DNA from 3 places in the Bacillus sp. NPDC094077 genome. Region 2 is predicted to be linked to each of the others. Evidence: predicted binding sites of a transcription regulator. Region 2 holds the regulator's gene; each other region holds the start of a gene.

Region 1 (4,762 bases), on a different contig from region 2:
TAAAAATCGAAGTTATCAGGATCTGGACCAACGCGGTGAGTTTCGTTTAACGCATCGATTTTCTCCATATCTTCTTTTGTTAATTCAAAATTAAATACATCAGCATTTGCAATAATGCGGTGTTCTTTCGTTGATTTTGGAATTGTGATCACTCCATTTTGAAGATCCCAACGTAAAATCACTTGTGCTGTCGTTTTACCGTACTTATCAGCAATTTCTTGTAATGTTTCGTTATCTAATAATTGACCTTGCATAAGTGGTGACCATGCTTCCATTTGAATACCTTGTTCTTTACAGAAAGCTTGTAATTCTTTTTGTGTTAAACGAGGGTGGTATTCTACTTGGTTAATCATCGGTTTAATTTCTGCATCTTTCATCACATCTTGCAGGTGATGGATTTGGAAATTACTTACTCCAATCGCACGTACACGCTCTTCTTTATAAAGTGTTTCTAACGCTCTCCACGTATCTTTATATTTCTCTTGTACAGGCCAGTGAACAAGATATAAATCTAAATAATCTAGTTCTAATTTTTTTAAACTCTCTTCATATGCAGCAAGTGTTGTTTCATATCCTTGATCCGAATTCCACACTTTTGAAGTAATAAATAAATCTTCTCGAGAAATTCCTGCTTCTTTTATACCTGCACGAATTCCTTCACCTACTGCTTTTTCATTTCCATAAATTGCAGCTGTATCAATGCTACGGTATCCTGCTTTAATCGCTGCTTTTACAGCTTCTACAAGTTCTGGCCCATCTTCTACTTTAAATACACCTAAACCGAACCAAGGCATTTCTACACCGTTATGCAATGTTGTTTTACTTTGTAAATTTTTCATTATACTTTTCTCTCCTTTATTTCACTTGATCTCTTTTTTCTAATCTCATACTCCAAGCTGTTAAAATAACAGCACCTACTACCATAATGCCGCCTACCCAGGCTGTATGAATTAAGCCTAATGAATTCGTTACAACTCCACCTAAATAAGCTCCAAGGGCAATCCCTGCGTTAAATGCTGCAATGTTAATTGCTGAAGCAACATCAACCGCACTTGGAACAAAGCGCTCAGCCAATATAACGACATATACTTGTAGCCCCGGAACATTCATAAATGCGAATAGTCCCATGAAAATAATTGTAATTAATCCAGCTACTTTAAATGGTGCTGTAAATGTTAAAACAAATAATATAATCGCTTGAATAAAGAACATGTAAAATAGCGCCCGAATCGGATTATGATTCGATAATTTTCCGCCGACCATATTCCCTATCGCAATGGCGATTCCATACACTAATAAAATGATGGTAACGGTACTTGCTTCAAATCCTGTTACTTCTTGTAACAACGGTGATAAATACGTAAATGTTACAAATGTTCCCCCGTATCCTAATGCAGTAATGACGAAAACAAGTAATAGCCTTCCGTTCGTAATTAGTTTGAATTGATCACGAAATGATACGGATGTACCTTTTTTCAAATTAGACGGAATCAGCATGCTATTAGCGATGAAAGCAACAATTCCAATTGCCACAATTACCATAAATGAAGCTCTCCAGCCAAACTGTTGACCAATAAACGTCCCAATCGGTACACCTGTAATCGTCGCAACCGTTAAACCAGTAAACATAAAAGCTATTGCGCTAGCTCGTTTATTTTCTGGTACAAGTGCAGCCGCAATTGTAGATCCGATCGACATAAAAACGCCATGTGCGAAAGCAGATACAACCCTCGCAACAAGTAGCACTGTAAAACTTGTTGCTACCGCTGCAATTCCATTACCAATAATGAAAATAATCATGATCCACATTAATAACGTCTTTCGCGACATACTAGCTGTTAACGACGTTAATACCGGAGCACCAAACGCTACCCCCAACGCATATAAAGAAACAGTTAAACCCGCTGTTGTAACAGAAACATGTAAATCTTCCGAAATAGATGGTAATAAACCAACGCTTATAAATTCAGTTGTCCCTATTCCGAATGCACTAATCGCTAGCGCTAATAAAGCAAACATACTCCTTCTATTCGTCTGTGTTGCCGAAGAAGCTACTGTATATGAACTCAATTGAATTCCTCCTTATTACAAGAAATCCAATCACAATAGTATGATAAAAAGGCCTTTTTATCTTCTACAAAAATAACTTTATTGCTTATAAAAACTATTATGAATGGTTTCATTCCTTTTTGAAAGAACGCACTTTAAAGTACGATAGGTACCAAAAAGTAACATAGGCACTTTTTGGTACCGTACTACTCATTTGCCTCTTACGTATGCTATTATGAAACATATTCAACATGATAAAAAGTACGTACTTTAAAGTACTATAGGCACTAAAAAGTAACATTTAACTTATTTAGCTTCTTTTGCTGAAGAACTGAAATCTACATTCATCAAAGGAGATTTTTTATATGAAGAAATATAATATTCCTGTCGAGGCGACTTTAGAGGTTATCGGCGGAAAATGGAAGGTTGTTATTCTTTGTCACTTAACGAAAGGTACAAAGAGAACGAGTGAACTAAAACGTTTAATGCCTGGTATTACACAAAAAATGTTAACGCAACAATTACGCGAGTTAGAAGTAGACGGGGTTATTCAAAGAAAAGTATACAATCAAGTACCACCAAAAGTAGAATATTCTCTTACAGACTACGGATGGTCATTAGAATCCATTCTCGATTCTCTTTGCACTTGGGGCGAATGCCATCTTGAAAAAAGCGGTAACACATCAATGCTCATTACAGAAGATGAACAATAAGAAAAAGGAAAAAATGAACAGAGATTTGTTCATTTTTCCCTTTTTTTCTTTGTAAATATGTACATTTCTAACTCAAACAAAATATTTTATGCGCTTTCATGCCTTGTCAGTATTAGGTTATACGCTCAATATCAAATAATTAGGAATCATTTTTATGTTAACATAGGTGTATATAGTATATAATATAAGATATATATTATATACACTTTCCGATAAGGGAACTTTCCATTATGCGGACAAGCCATGTATCGGACAGTTCATAAATAATAGGTAGGACATTATGGTTTTGGATTTATGATTTCAGCTTACTTGCTATCATAAATTTAAAGGCATTTTATTGTGTTTTGTGAAACTTTGTATAAAGTTTCGTAAACGGTAACTATCTTACCTATCAAAAATAAGAGTATTGCTATCGTAAAGGAGAATTGGAGATGCCAGAAACTATGACTCAAACAAAGCCAGAACAAGAAACTGTACAAATTTCTGCTAGCCAAGGACAACTTGATGTACTTGATCAGTTGTTAAAACCTGAGGTACAAGAATCATTAACAACACTAGTAGAACAGCTCCCAAAATTAACTGAGCTTGTTAACATTTTAACTAAGTCTTATGACTTCGCTCAAACTGTTGCTACTGATGAAGTATTAAAAAGCGACACTGTTGGTGCAATCCAAGAGCTTGTAGAACCTGTAAAAGATACAGTGAAAAGCATGGCTGCAACTGCAATCGAAGCGAAAGATCGTGCTGACGAAAGCAACGAAGTTATCGGCCTATTCGGTCTATTAAAATTACTAAAAGACCCACAAGCACAAAAAATGTTCCGCTTTGTGAACGCATATCTTCAAATTAGTGCAGAACGTAACAATAAATAATTTAACTTATAACAACAATTAGTAAAGACGGGGGATATCATACTATGTCAAAACAAATTGTCATCTTAGGCGCTGGTTATGGCGGACTTCTGGCCGCTTTAAACGTACGTAAATATTACAGCAAATCAGAAGCACAAGTTACAGTGATCAACCAATACCCAACACACCAAATCATCACTGAACTACACCGCCTTGCAGCTGGTAACGTTGCTGAGCAAGCAGTTGCAATGCCACTTACAAAGCTTTTCAAAGGTAAAGACATCGATCTTAAAATTGCAACAGTTGAGTCATTCTCAGTTGATAGTAAAGAAATCAAGTTAGCTGGCGGCACTACTTTATCTTACGATGCACTTGTAGTTGCTTTAGGAAGTAAAACTGCTTACTTCGGTATTCCAGGACTAGAAGAAAACAGCATGGTATTAAAATCTGCTGCTGATGCAAACAAAATCTACAAACACGTTGAAGACCGTATTCGTGAATACGCGAAAACGAAAAACGAAGCTGATGCTACAATCTTAATCGGTGGTGGCGGATTAACTGGCGTTGAGCTAGTTGGTGAGCTTGCTGACATTATGCCTAAACTTGCAAAAAGCCACGGCGTAAATCCAAAAGAAATTAAACTTCTTCTTGTAGAAGCAGGTCCAAAAATTCTTCCAGTATTACCAGACCACTTAATCGAACGTGCAACTACTAGCTTAGAAGCACGCGGTGTTACATTCTTAACTGGTCTTCCTGTAACAAACGTTGCTGGCAATGAAATCGACTTAAAAGACGGTCAAAAAATCGTTGCTAACACATTCGTTTGGACGGGCGGCGTACAAGGTAACCCATTAATCGGTGAATCAGGTCTTGAAGTAAACCGTGGTCGTGCAACAGTTGATGCATACCTACAATCTACTTCTCACAAAGACGTATTCGTTGCTGGAGACAGCGCCGTTGTCTTCTCTCCAGACGGTCGTCCATACCCACCAACTGCACAAATCGCTTGGCAAATGGGTGAGTTAATTGGATACAACTTATACGCAGCACTAGAAGGTAAAGCATTCGAAGAGTTCGCACCTGTAAACTCTGGAACACTTGCTAGTCTAGGACGTAAAGATGCTGTTGCTACAATCGGAGCAAGCAATA
Region 2 (4,762 bases):
GTGGTTTACCTTGTTGTACCACTTGCTCTAATACTGGTAAGATTTCTTGGATGTTAGAAATCTTTTTGTCAGTAATTAAGATGTATGGGTTATCAAGAACTGCTTCCATTTTGTCAGAATCAGTAATCATGTAAGGAGATGCATATCCACGATCAAATTGCATACCTTCTACTACATCTAATTCTGTTGTGAATCCTTTAGATTCTTCTAAAGTAATAACGCCGTCGTTGCCAACGCGCTCCATTGCTTCAGCGATTAATTGACCTACTTCTTCGTCAGCAGCAGAAATAGCAGCTACTTGTGCGATTGAAGATTTACCTTCGATTGGTTTAGAAATCGTTTTTAGTTCTTCAATTGCAGCAGTAACAGCTTTTTCGATACCTTTACGAAGACCCATTGGGTTAGCACCAGCTGTTACGTTTTTAAGACCTTCACGAATCATAGCTTGTGCTAATACAGTTGCAGTTGTTGTTCCGTCACCAGCTACATCGTTTGTTTTGCTAGCAACTTCTGCTACTAATTTCGCACCCATGTTTTCGAATGCATCTTCTAATTCGATTTCTTTTGCAATCGTTACACCATCATTTGTAATAAGTGGTGAACCGAATTTTTTCTCAAGTACAACGTTACGACCTTTTGGTCCAAGCGTTACTTTTACTGCATTTGCAAGAGTGTCGACACCGCGAAGCATCGAACGACGTGCTTCTTCACTAAATTTAATATCTTTTGCCATAATAATTGACCCCCTTGGATTTTTTAAGATTTATATAATTAACCGATAACTGCTAAAATGTCACTTTCACGTAAAATCAAGTAGTCTGCACCTTCGTATTTCACTTCAGTACCTGCATATTTTGAGAAGATGATAAGATCACCTGCTGCTACCTCTAAAGCAACACGCTCACCATTTTCAAGCACTCGACCAGTACCTACTGCAACAACTTTACCCTCTTGTGGTTTTTCTTTTGCAGTGTCTGGTAATACAATACCACTTGCTGTTTTTTCTTCTGCTTGAACAAGCTCAATTACAACGCGATCACCTAATGGCTTTAGCATGAACAATAACCTCCTCATTTTGTTATGTAAATTTTATTTATTAGCACTCAAGTCATCCGAGTGCTAACACACTTATAATAATAAATAATCTCAATTTCTTTTGCAAGTAAAAAAATCATAATTTTTTCGCAAATCACTATATAAACTTTTCTATATAGAATACTACCCGTACTATATGAATCGTTGTTTCCACTACTCGTATGTTACAATATGAAAGACACCCTAAGTTGTTTTCGCTAAACGCACAACTTTTTCCTGTCTACTACTTTAATTTCAAATACGGATTTACAAAAAAATCATAATTCGAATGAAAGTTTATATCATAGGTAGCATATTTACATGTTATCCTACCTTATCTCATACACTAGAGTTAGAAAGGATGGTTAAACCATTTGAAGAAACAATATTGGTGGATTATCGTTACATACATTTTAATGCAGTTATCTGGAATTGTCGGATTACCACTTCTCCTAAAAACAGGACTCTATGATAATAGAGGATTGACCCTTGAGGAAAAAGGACAAATCATAACTGGACATTGGGCTATCATTAGCTTCTTTATTGCATTATGCGTCGTACTTTGGTTACTTAGAACAGATATTCGTGAAAGGCATTTAGATACAATGCGCTCTACTGTTCCAGCTACAATTGGATGGATTTTCATCGGGTTCTTCTTAGCATTTTTCTCACAAAGTATTGCTGGTATGATTGAGATGTATTTACTAGGTATTAAACCTGGATCTGAAAATACAGCAAGGCTTATGGACATCGCAAGAACAACACCTTGGTTCCTTATTGTTGTATCTATTATAGGGCCAATTTTAGAAGAAATCGTATTTAGAAAAATTTTATTTGGTACACTTTATAAGAAGTTTAACTTCTTTATTGCTGCTATCATTAGTTCCCTTGTATTTGCGGCGATTCATTTTGATTTTACTCACTTATTGGTATACACTGCTATGGGGCTCGTATTCGCCTTTTTATATGTAAAAACGAAACGTATTATCGTTCCAATTGCAGCTCATGTTGCGATGAATACATTCGTTGCAGTCGCTCAAATTGCAGTAAGCAATGAGCAAATTCAAGAAATGATTAAAGAAGCTGAAAAAATGCAAGGCTTTATCGGAGGATTTTTTGTATGAGAAACTCACCATTGTTCATGGCTGCATTGTACTTCCTTCTTGGATGTATCTTTACACGCTTCGCCATTACGAACGTGACAGATACAATCTGGAATGTGTGGACAATACTATTTGCAGTTATGGCAACAATTGATTTTAATTTGGCACTTCGCCTTATATTAGTTAAATTCACAAAGAAAAAACAATAATAAAACGCAGAGGTCGCTTCCTCTGCGTTTTATTGTGGATAATTTTTCAAAAAGTAAACAAGCGTTTGTAACTCTACAGCCAAATCAATATGATGGATTCTAATATTCTCTGATACATTTAATCGTGCTGGTGTGAAGTTTAAAATACCGTGCACATTTGTTTCTGCCAACCTATCAGCTACAGCTTGTGCTACTGTAGCGGGTACTGTTAATATTGCCACTTGTATATCATTTGATAATCTTTCTTCTAATTCATCTAAATGATATACAGGAATACCTCCGATTTCTGTTCCAACTTTCTCTTCATTAACATCAAACGCCATTTCAATTTTTGTATTATTGTTTTTCGTGAAATTATAATGTAAGAAAGCGGTCCCTAAATTACCTACTCCAATAAGTGCTACACGTGTTATATCATCTTGATCAAGTGTTTCACGGAAAAATGATAATAAATAATTTACGTTATATCCATATCCCTTTTTCCCTAACGCTCCAAAATACGAAAAATCTCTTCGTATTGTTGCGGAATCTACTTTTACCGCTTCACTCAATTCGGCTGATGAAACACGTTGCTTACCAGAAAGAGATAAGTTTTGGATAAATCGATAGTATAGAGGCAATCGTTTAGCAGTGGCTTGTGGAATCTTTTGCTGATCCATATAACCTCTCCTCTCTTTCTATCTTTATTCATATGCTTTAATCAAATACAGAAGTTTAGCACTCATTAAATTCCTTGTATAATAAAGAGAAGAAGTATTCTCTCTGTATTTTAAACTATACACTATTTTTAGTATGATTGAGAAATATAAACATGGCAAAGTTAAGAAATTATTTGAGGTGAAAACATTGATTTTATTACAAGTGAATGGACTTTCGAAATTATACGGTGCAGAAACAATTCTTGCAAACATAAAATTGGAAGTTCAAACGAAAGATCGTATCGCATTAGTTGGACGAAATGGAGCTGGAAAATCTACATTATTAAAAATTATCGCTGGTGAGCTATCTCATGATGGTGGTGAAATTATAAAGCCGAAAGATGTCTCAATAGGGTATTTAGCTCAAAATACTGGGCTAGAAACAACTTTAACAATTTGGGATGAAATGTTAACAGTCTTTACACACCTACAGCAAATGGAGACAAAACTTCGAAGGCTAGAGCAAGAGATGGGAAAGGAAGAAAACTTTTCAAATGCAGCTACATACGAAAAGTTATTAGCTGATTATGATCAATTACAATTAGACTATAAAGATCAAGGTGGTTATCAGTACGAAGCAGATATCCGCTCGATCTTAAGCGGTCTTGGCTTCCCTGTGGAGACGCACCAAACGACAATCTCTACTTTAAGCGGTGGACAAAAAACACGATTAGCTCTTGGTAAATTATTATTAACGAAACCAGACTTACTTATTTTGGACGAGCCTACAAACCATTTAGACATCGAAACACTCACATGGCTTGAGCAATACTTACAAGGTTATCCTGGTGCAATTTTAATCGTTTCCCATGACCGTTATTTCTTAGACAAACTCGTTACACAAGTATACGAAATTTCGAATAAAGAAAGCAGACGATTTGTTGGTAACTACAGTAAATACTTAGACTTAAAATCAGCACTATACGAGCAAGAAATGAAGCGTTACGAAAAACAACAAGATGAAATCGCTAAACTTGAGGAATTCGTTCAAAAGAATATAGCTCGTGCATCTACAACCAAACGTGCTCAAAGTCGCCGTAAACAATTAGACAGAATGGAATTATTAACGAGACCATTAGGTGATTCTAAGTCAGCATCCTTCCACTTCGATATCGAAAAACAAAGTGGAAATGATGTTTTACAAGTAAAAGATGCAACGATTGGCTATGATGCGGAACCTATTATTGAGCATGTAAATATGCGCTTAACTCGCGGAGATAGTGTTGCCTTAGTTGGACCTAACGGAATTGGAAAATCCACACTATTAAAATCCATTGTGAATAAGTTACAGCTATTACACGGAGATGTTGCTTTCGGATCAAATGTATCTGTTGGTTATTATGATCAAGAACAAGCCAACTTAACATCTTCTAAGCGAGTTTTAAATGAACTATGGGACGAATACCCATTGCAACCTGAAAAAGAAATCCGCACTATACTCGGTAACTTTTTATTCACAGGGGATGATGTACTAAAACCAGTATCTTCTCTTAGTGGTGGACAAAAAGCTCGATTAGCTCTCGCAAAACTTATGATGCAAAAATCAAATTTATTAATTCTCGATGAGCCTACGAACCATCTTGATTTAAATAGTAAAGAAATTTTGGAGAATGCTTTAATTGATTATCCAGGGACTCTTCTATTCGTCTCACATGACCGCTACTTTATTAATCGCGTA
Region 3 (4,762 bases), on a different contig from region 2:
CAGAACAATTCAAGCTCCTGGCGGCCAGCATCATTAAGTGAATAAAACTTACGGGGCGGCCCCATATCTGACGGTTTCTTTTCAATATTCACAAGCTTTTTCTTCTCTAATCGTACTAGGATGGTATAGACCGTTCCTTCCACAACTTCGGTAAACCCAAGATCATTCAGGTGTCGGGTAATCTCATAGCCATACGTTTCACGGCGGCTAATGATTTCCAGCACACATCCTTCCAGCGAACCTTTCAGCATTTCGGTTAAATTTTCCATATTCTGATCCTCCTCTACCCCCTATTCTGTCTGACTTATATTCAGTATTACAGAGTACTAAGGCGAATTTTTTACTGAATAGCTTTTGAGAAACCACACTATTCAGTATTACTTATTACAAGTACATTGTACGACTAAGTAGATAAGATGTCAACTGCATTTTCAAAAAAATTTAAAAATCAGCTATATCCCTATTCGTTACAGCTGATTTTCTTTATGAAGAGGTCTCGCCACATACCTATCAAGCTAAGAAAAGCGAATATCCAAAATAAATACTGTACATTTTTTATTTTGGATCGTTATAAAATTCTGAAGTTGATGGATGTGGCGGGTTCCCTTTATTAATGAGATGGATTATTTTTACGTTCTTCTACAAACTCACCTGCGAATTTAATACATAAGTTTTTGAATACATACAAATTCTTTATAAAAACAACACTACATGTAAGACATACTGTTTGTTACGATAACATCATGTTCATATCTTCTGCTGCAGTTGTAATTAGTTTTAAACCAAATGTTTCTTGTAATACATCAAGTACGCCAGGTGAAATAAATTCAGGAGCCTTTGGACCAATGCGAATATCTTGAATCCCAAAACTAAATAGCCCTAGTAAAATGGCAACCGCTTTTTGTTCAAACCATGATAAGACAATGCTCACTGGCAATTCATTCACTTCACATTGAAAAACATCTGCTAAAGCGGCCGCTATTTTTACTGTAGAAATTGAATTATTACATTGCCCTAAATCAATGTAACGTGGAATCTCCGTACCAGGTACAACACCATAATTTACATCATTAAAGCGGAATTTCCCACAAGAAGTTGTTAAAATAACCGTTTCTAGGGGAAGTGACGTTGCTAATTCACGATAATATTCTCCACCTTTTCCTGGTGCATCACAACCTGCGATAACAAAGAAACGCTTTATTTTCCCTTCCTTTACTGCCTCAATGATTTCTGGAGCTAATGATAATACTGTATGATGATGAAATCCTGTTACTAATTGTTCATCCGACTCCATACATACTTCAGGAAGTTCTAGCGCTTTTTGAATCAATGGTGTAAAATCATCATTTTCAATTTTTTGTACACCCTCTAAACCTGCAATATCATATGAAAAGAATCGATCAGAGTATGATCCTTTAATTGGCATAACACAGTTCGTTGTAGCTAATATTGCACCGGTAAATTTTTCGAAAAGGCGTCTTTGATCGTACCATGCTTTACCAATGTTTCCTTTTAAATGTTTATATTTTTTCAATTGTGGATATCCGTGTGCTGGTAGCATTTCAGAATGCGTATAAATATTTATCTCTTTTCCTTCTGTTTGCTTTAATAATTCCTCTAATGCAAATAAATTATGGCCAGTAACTACAATTGCCTTACCTTCTACATGATTTTGTGTAATTTGAACAGGTTCTGGAACACCAAAGTGATTCGTATGTGCCTCATCTAATAACTCCATCACTCGTAAAGCTGATTTCCCAACTTTCATAGCCATATCAATATGTTCTTGTTCATTAAAATTAGAATTTGTTAATGTCATATATAACGCTTCTTGAGTTGTAGCATCTACAAATGCATCAGTATACCCTAGCTGAGCAGCATGTGTACGATAAGCCGCAATTCCTTTTAATCCAAACACAATCGTATCTTGTAAACTTGCAATTGTTTCATTCTTACCGCAAACACCCATTACTTTACATCCGCCTGTTGGCGTTTGTTCACATTGATAGCAAAACATATCATCCCACCCTTTCCCAATCATTCATTACAAACTAAGCATAATATTCATTGAGAAAAAGGGATGTGATATCAATCACAATAATATATAAAAATTTGTGACAATTCATCTTGTCGACATAATATTTTTACTATCTTCTTAATTTTATCCCTAATTTCCTTTCATAATATACAAATGAACGAACAAATACCGATACCATATACAGATGCCTCAGCAAGAAGAAAATTTAGGTCTTAGCCTAACCGCCATTCATCCGCCACCTGCTTATTCCTTGAGATGGGAGTTTTCTGTCGGGAAATGATTTAAAACATAATGGGAATTTCTTCATTTACAATATTTTTACACTATCTTAACATTGTTTACATCTCTACATGTTATAGTGATATAGAAACTACTTAAGGAATTTCATGTACATTTTTATCTTTATGATTTCTTGTCTGATTGATAAGAGATCATGTTATATTTTTATAACAGGGGTGAGTTAGAATGAATGAAACTTTCATGACACTTTTAATGCATGATGTTACTTACGTTACTATAGCACTTATGACAGTACTGGTTTTTGTATACTTGGAATTAAAATCTCAATGACATTTTCAGGATTGTTCAATAGCCTTGGCATTTAAATATAATAAGTATAAACAGAGGAGGAAATTGTTTTCTTCTCTCTTTTGTATTCCCAAAGTGTCTTAAATATAAAAGGATTAAGCTAAGTTTTACAACTTAGGTGCGTAATCTACTAAGTATCATGCTTTTTTCAAACATAATACCCCTTAATCAAAGGTGTAAATTTATCAAATTATATCTTGATACAAAAAAACAGCGACATATAGTTATGTCGCTATCATTATTTTATTTCAACAAATCCAATGTATGTAAAAGCAATCCTTTGCCACCTACATCACCATGACCAGGTACTACTGAATTCATGTTTCCATATCGGTTCAATACATTTTCAATCGATGTGGACCATTCATTTACATACGCATCAGCAACATTCCCTAAATCTTTTGCTTCCGCAGATTTCACTAAACAGCCTCCAACTAAAATTTTATATTGAGGTAACCAGACAACAATGTTATCTTCTGTATGTCCTTTACCTGGATAGAACGTTTCTACTTTCATATTTCCAAACTTCATATTCGTAATCGTTTGTAAGTCTCCGAGTGGCACTTCATATCCATTTTTCTTTGCTAGTTCCGCAGTTAATGCTGTACTATGCGCTTTAATTCCTCTTTCTTTCAACGCTTTAATTCCGCCAATTCGATCAGCATGTGCATGTGTAATAATGACATCCGTTACGCGCTTCTGAAATTTCTCTTCTGCCATCTCTATTAATTCCTTCGTTAACTTATCATCCCAAGAAGAATCGACAAGTACTAATCCTTTAGAAGTATTAAGAACTAGACCGTTCGAAGGAACTGCTTCTCTGTTAAAATACCCTAACTCCGTATGAACCCATACATTTTTGTTTAACTGAGAAATTGAAATGGTTCCTGTCTCATTTTTTATTATGTTTTGCTCTACCTTTTGTTCTGCTTTTACTGGAGATACTGCACTAACAAATTGAGTTGCTCCTAGTAAACTTATACATAACCCTACTTTTAATAATGTATTCTTTTTCATTTTTATCAATCCGTTCTTTCAAAGCAAATAGTTATTACCTATAATAGACAATTCATTTCAAAAGTTTGTTCCATCTTTACTTACATATTTTTCATGCCATTAATAAAAAAACGTACAAAATTTTGTACACTTTAAGACTTAACCTTTCATTCCATAATTCTCAAACTCTTCCTCATCCCCATAAAATACATTCAAATCAATATACTTTTCTTTTCCTTTAAAACCTCTTAATCTTCCACGGTTCGTGTATTGCCAAAACGTCCAATTTCTTTCATCTGATAAACTCGTTTTTGTAAGAACACTACGAATCCATATATCACATTCAGGATATGCATCCTTTATATACAAATCATACGCCTCTTGAGTTGCATACAATATAACTTTCTTGTCATAATGTTTTTCGAGCATTCTTACCATTACTGACAACTCTTTCACAACATCTTCACGTTTAGGAGGATTGTCTTTTTTATTACCATAAAACTCAACATCAATTACCGGTGGTAACGCTCGTCCATCTTTTGGAACGGTTCGCATATATTGCTCTGCTTGCGTTTCACCCTTACTATCAAAACTAAAAAAATGATACGCTCCGGTGCGCATACCTGTCTTATTCGCATTCGTCCAATTTGTCGAAAAGTACTCATCCACAAACGAGCTCCCTTCAGTGGCCTTTATAAACGCAAACTTCATATTTTGCTTTTCTAACTCTCTCCAATCTATCTCTCCTTGATAAGATGCGACATCTACACCTTTTATTTCATACTTGTCCGCACTTAATTGATTCGGAATGAATATACCTTGAAAAACTAAGTAAGCGAAAACACCCATTACACTAATTAAGGTAAAAACTCCTCCTATAATAAGCTTCTTTTTCATTCGTATCCTCCATCTTTACGCATTAAAATTCTACTTACCATTCACGCTTTTTATTAATCATCATTTTTTCTTCAAACGCCTTCTCTAAATCAATTTCTAATTTATTTGCTAAATCACATACATTCCAAATTACATCAAACATTTCTAAACCGATTTCTCGTTTCGAATCTTGTATTTTATCACGTTTTAATATAACTTCTGTTAATTCACCTAATTCCGCCATTGCATACATCGTACGCTCTT

The links. The regulator Rex, encoded in region 2, represses fermentation and respiration genes when NADH is low (regulators of the CRP and FNR family bind a similar motif). The targets are predictions, from matches to a motif close to TTGTGAAATATTTCACAA.
Region 1: a site for Rex is predicted at 3,107-3,124, ahead of ACQKNR_RS13135 (DUF1641 domain-containing protein). Genes of this name have one in related genera too.
Region 3: a site for Rex is predicted at 2,081-2,098, ahead of hcp (hydroxylamine reductase). Genes of this name have one in related genera too.

The regions. Positions count from the first base shown of each region.
Region 1 covers NZ_JBNNUF010000004.1:277,857-282,618, reverse strand. Annotated here, with positions in the region: gene ACQKNR_RS13150 (aldo/keto reductase) at 1-839, opposite strand, end outside; gene ACQKNR_RS13145 (MFS transporter) at 856-2,019, opposite strand; gene ACQKNR_RS13140 (winged helix-turn-helix transcriptional regulator) at 2,415-2,762, shown strand; gene ACQKNR_RS13135 (DUF1641 domain-containing protein) at 3,194-3,634, shown strand; gene ACQKNR_RS13130 (NAD(P)/FAD-dependent oxidoreductase) at 3,679-4,762, shown strand, end outside.
Region 2 covers NZ_JBNNUF010000030.1:3,711-8,472, reverse strand. Annotated here, with positions in the region: gene groL (chaperonin GroEL) at 1-733, opposite strand, end outside; gene groES (co-chaperone GroES) at 772-1,056, opposite strand; gene ACQKNR_RS28160 (CPBP family intramembrane glutamic endopeptidase) at 1,449-2,198, shown strand; gene ACQKNR_RS28155 (YdiK family protein) at 2,195-2,386, shown strand; gene ACQKNR_RS28150 (redox-sensing transcriptional repressor Rex) at 2,416-3,045, opposite strand; gene ACQKNR_RS28145 (ABC-F family ATP-binding cassette domain-containing protein) at 3,233-4,762, shown strand, end outside.
Region 3 covers NZ_JBNNUF010000006.1:222,114-226,875, forward strand. Annotated here, with positions in the region: gene ACQKNR_RS17215 (PadR family transcriptional regulator) at 1-269, opposite strand, end outside; gene hcp (hydroxylamine reductase) at 731-2,017, opposite strand; gene bla2 (BcII family subclass B1 metallo-beta-lactamase) at 2,870-3,643, opposite strand; gene ACQKNR_RS17230 (glycoside hydrolase family 25 protein) at 3,782-4,519, opposite strand; gene ACQKNR_RS17235 (MazG nucleotide pyrophosphohydrolase domain-containing protein) at 4,554-4,762, opposite strand, start outside.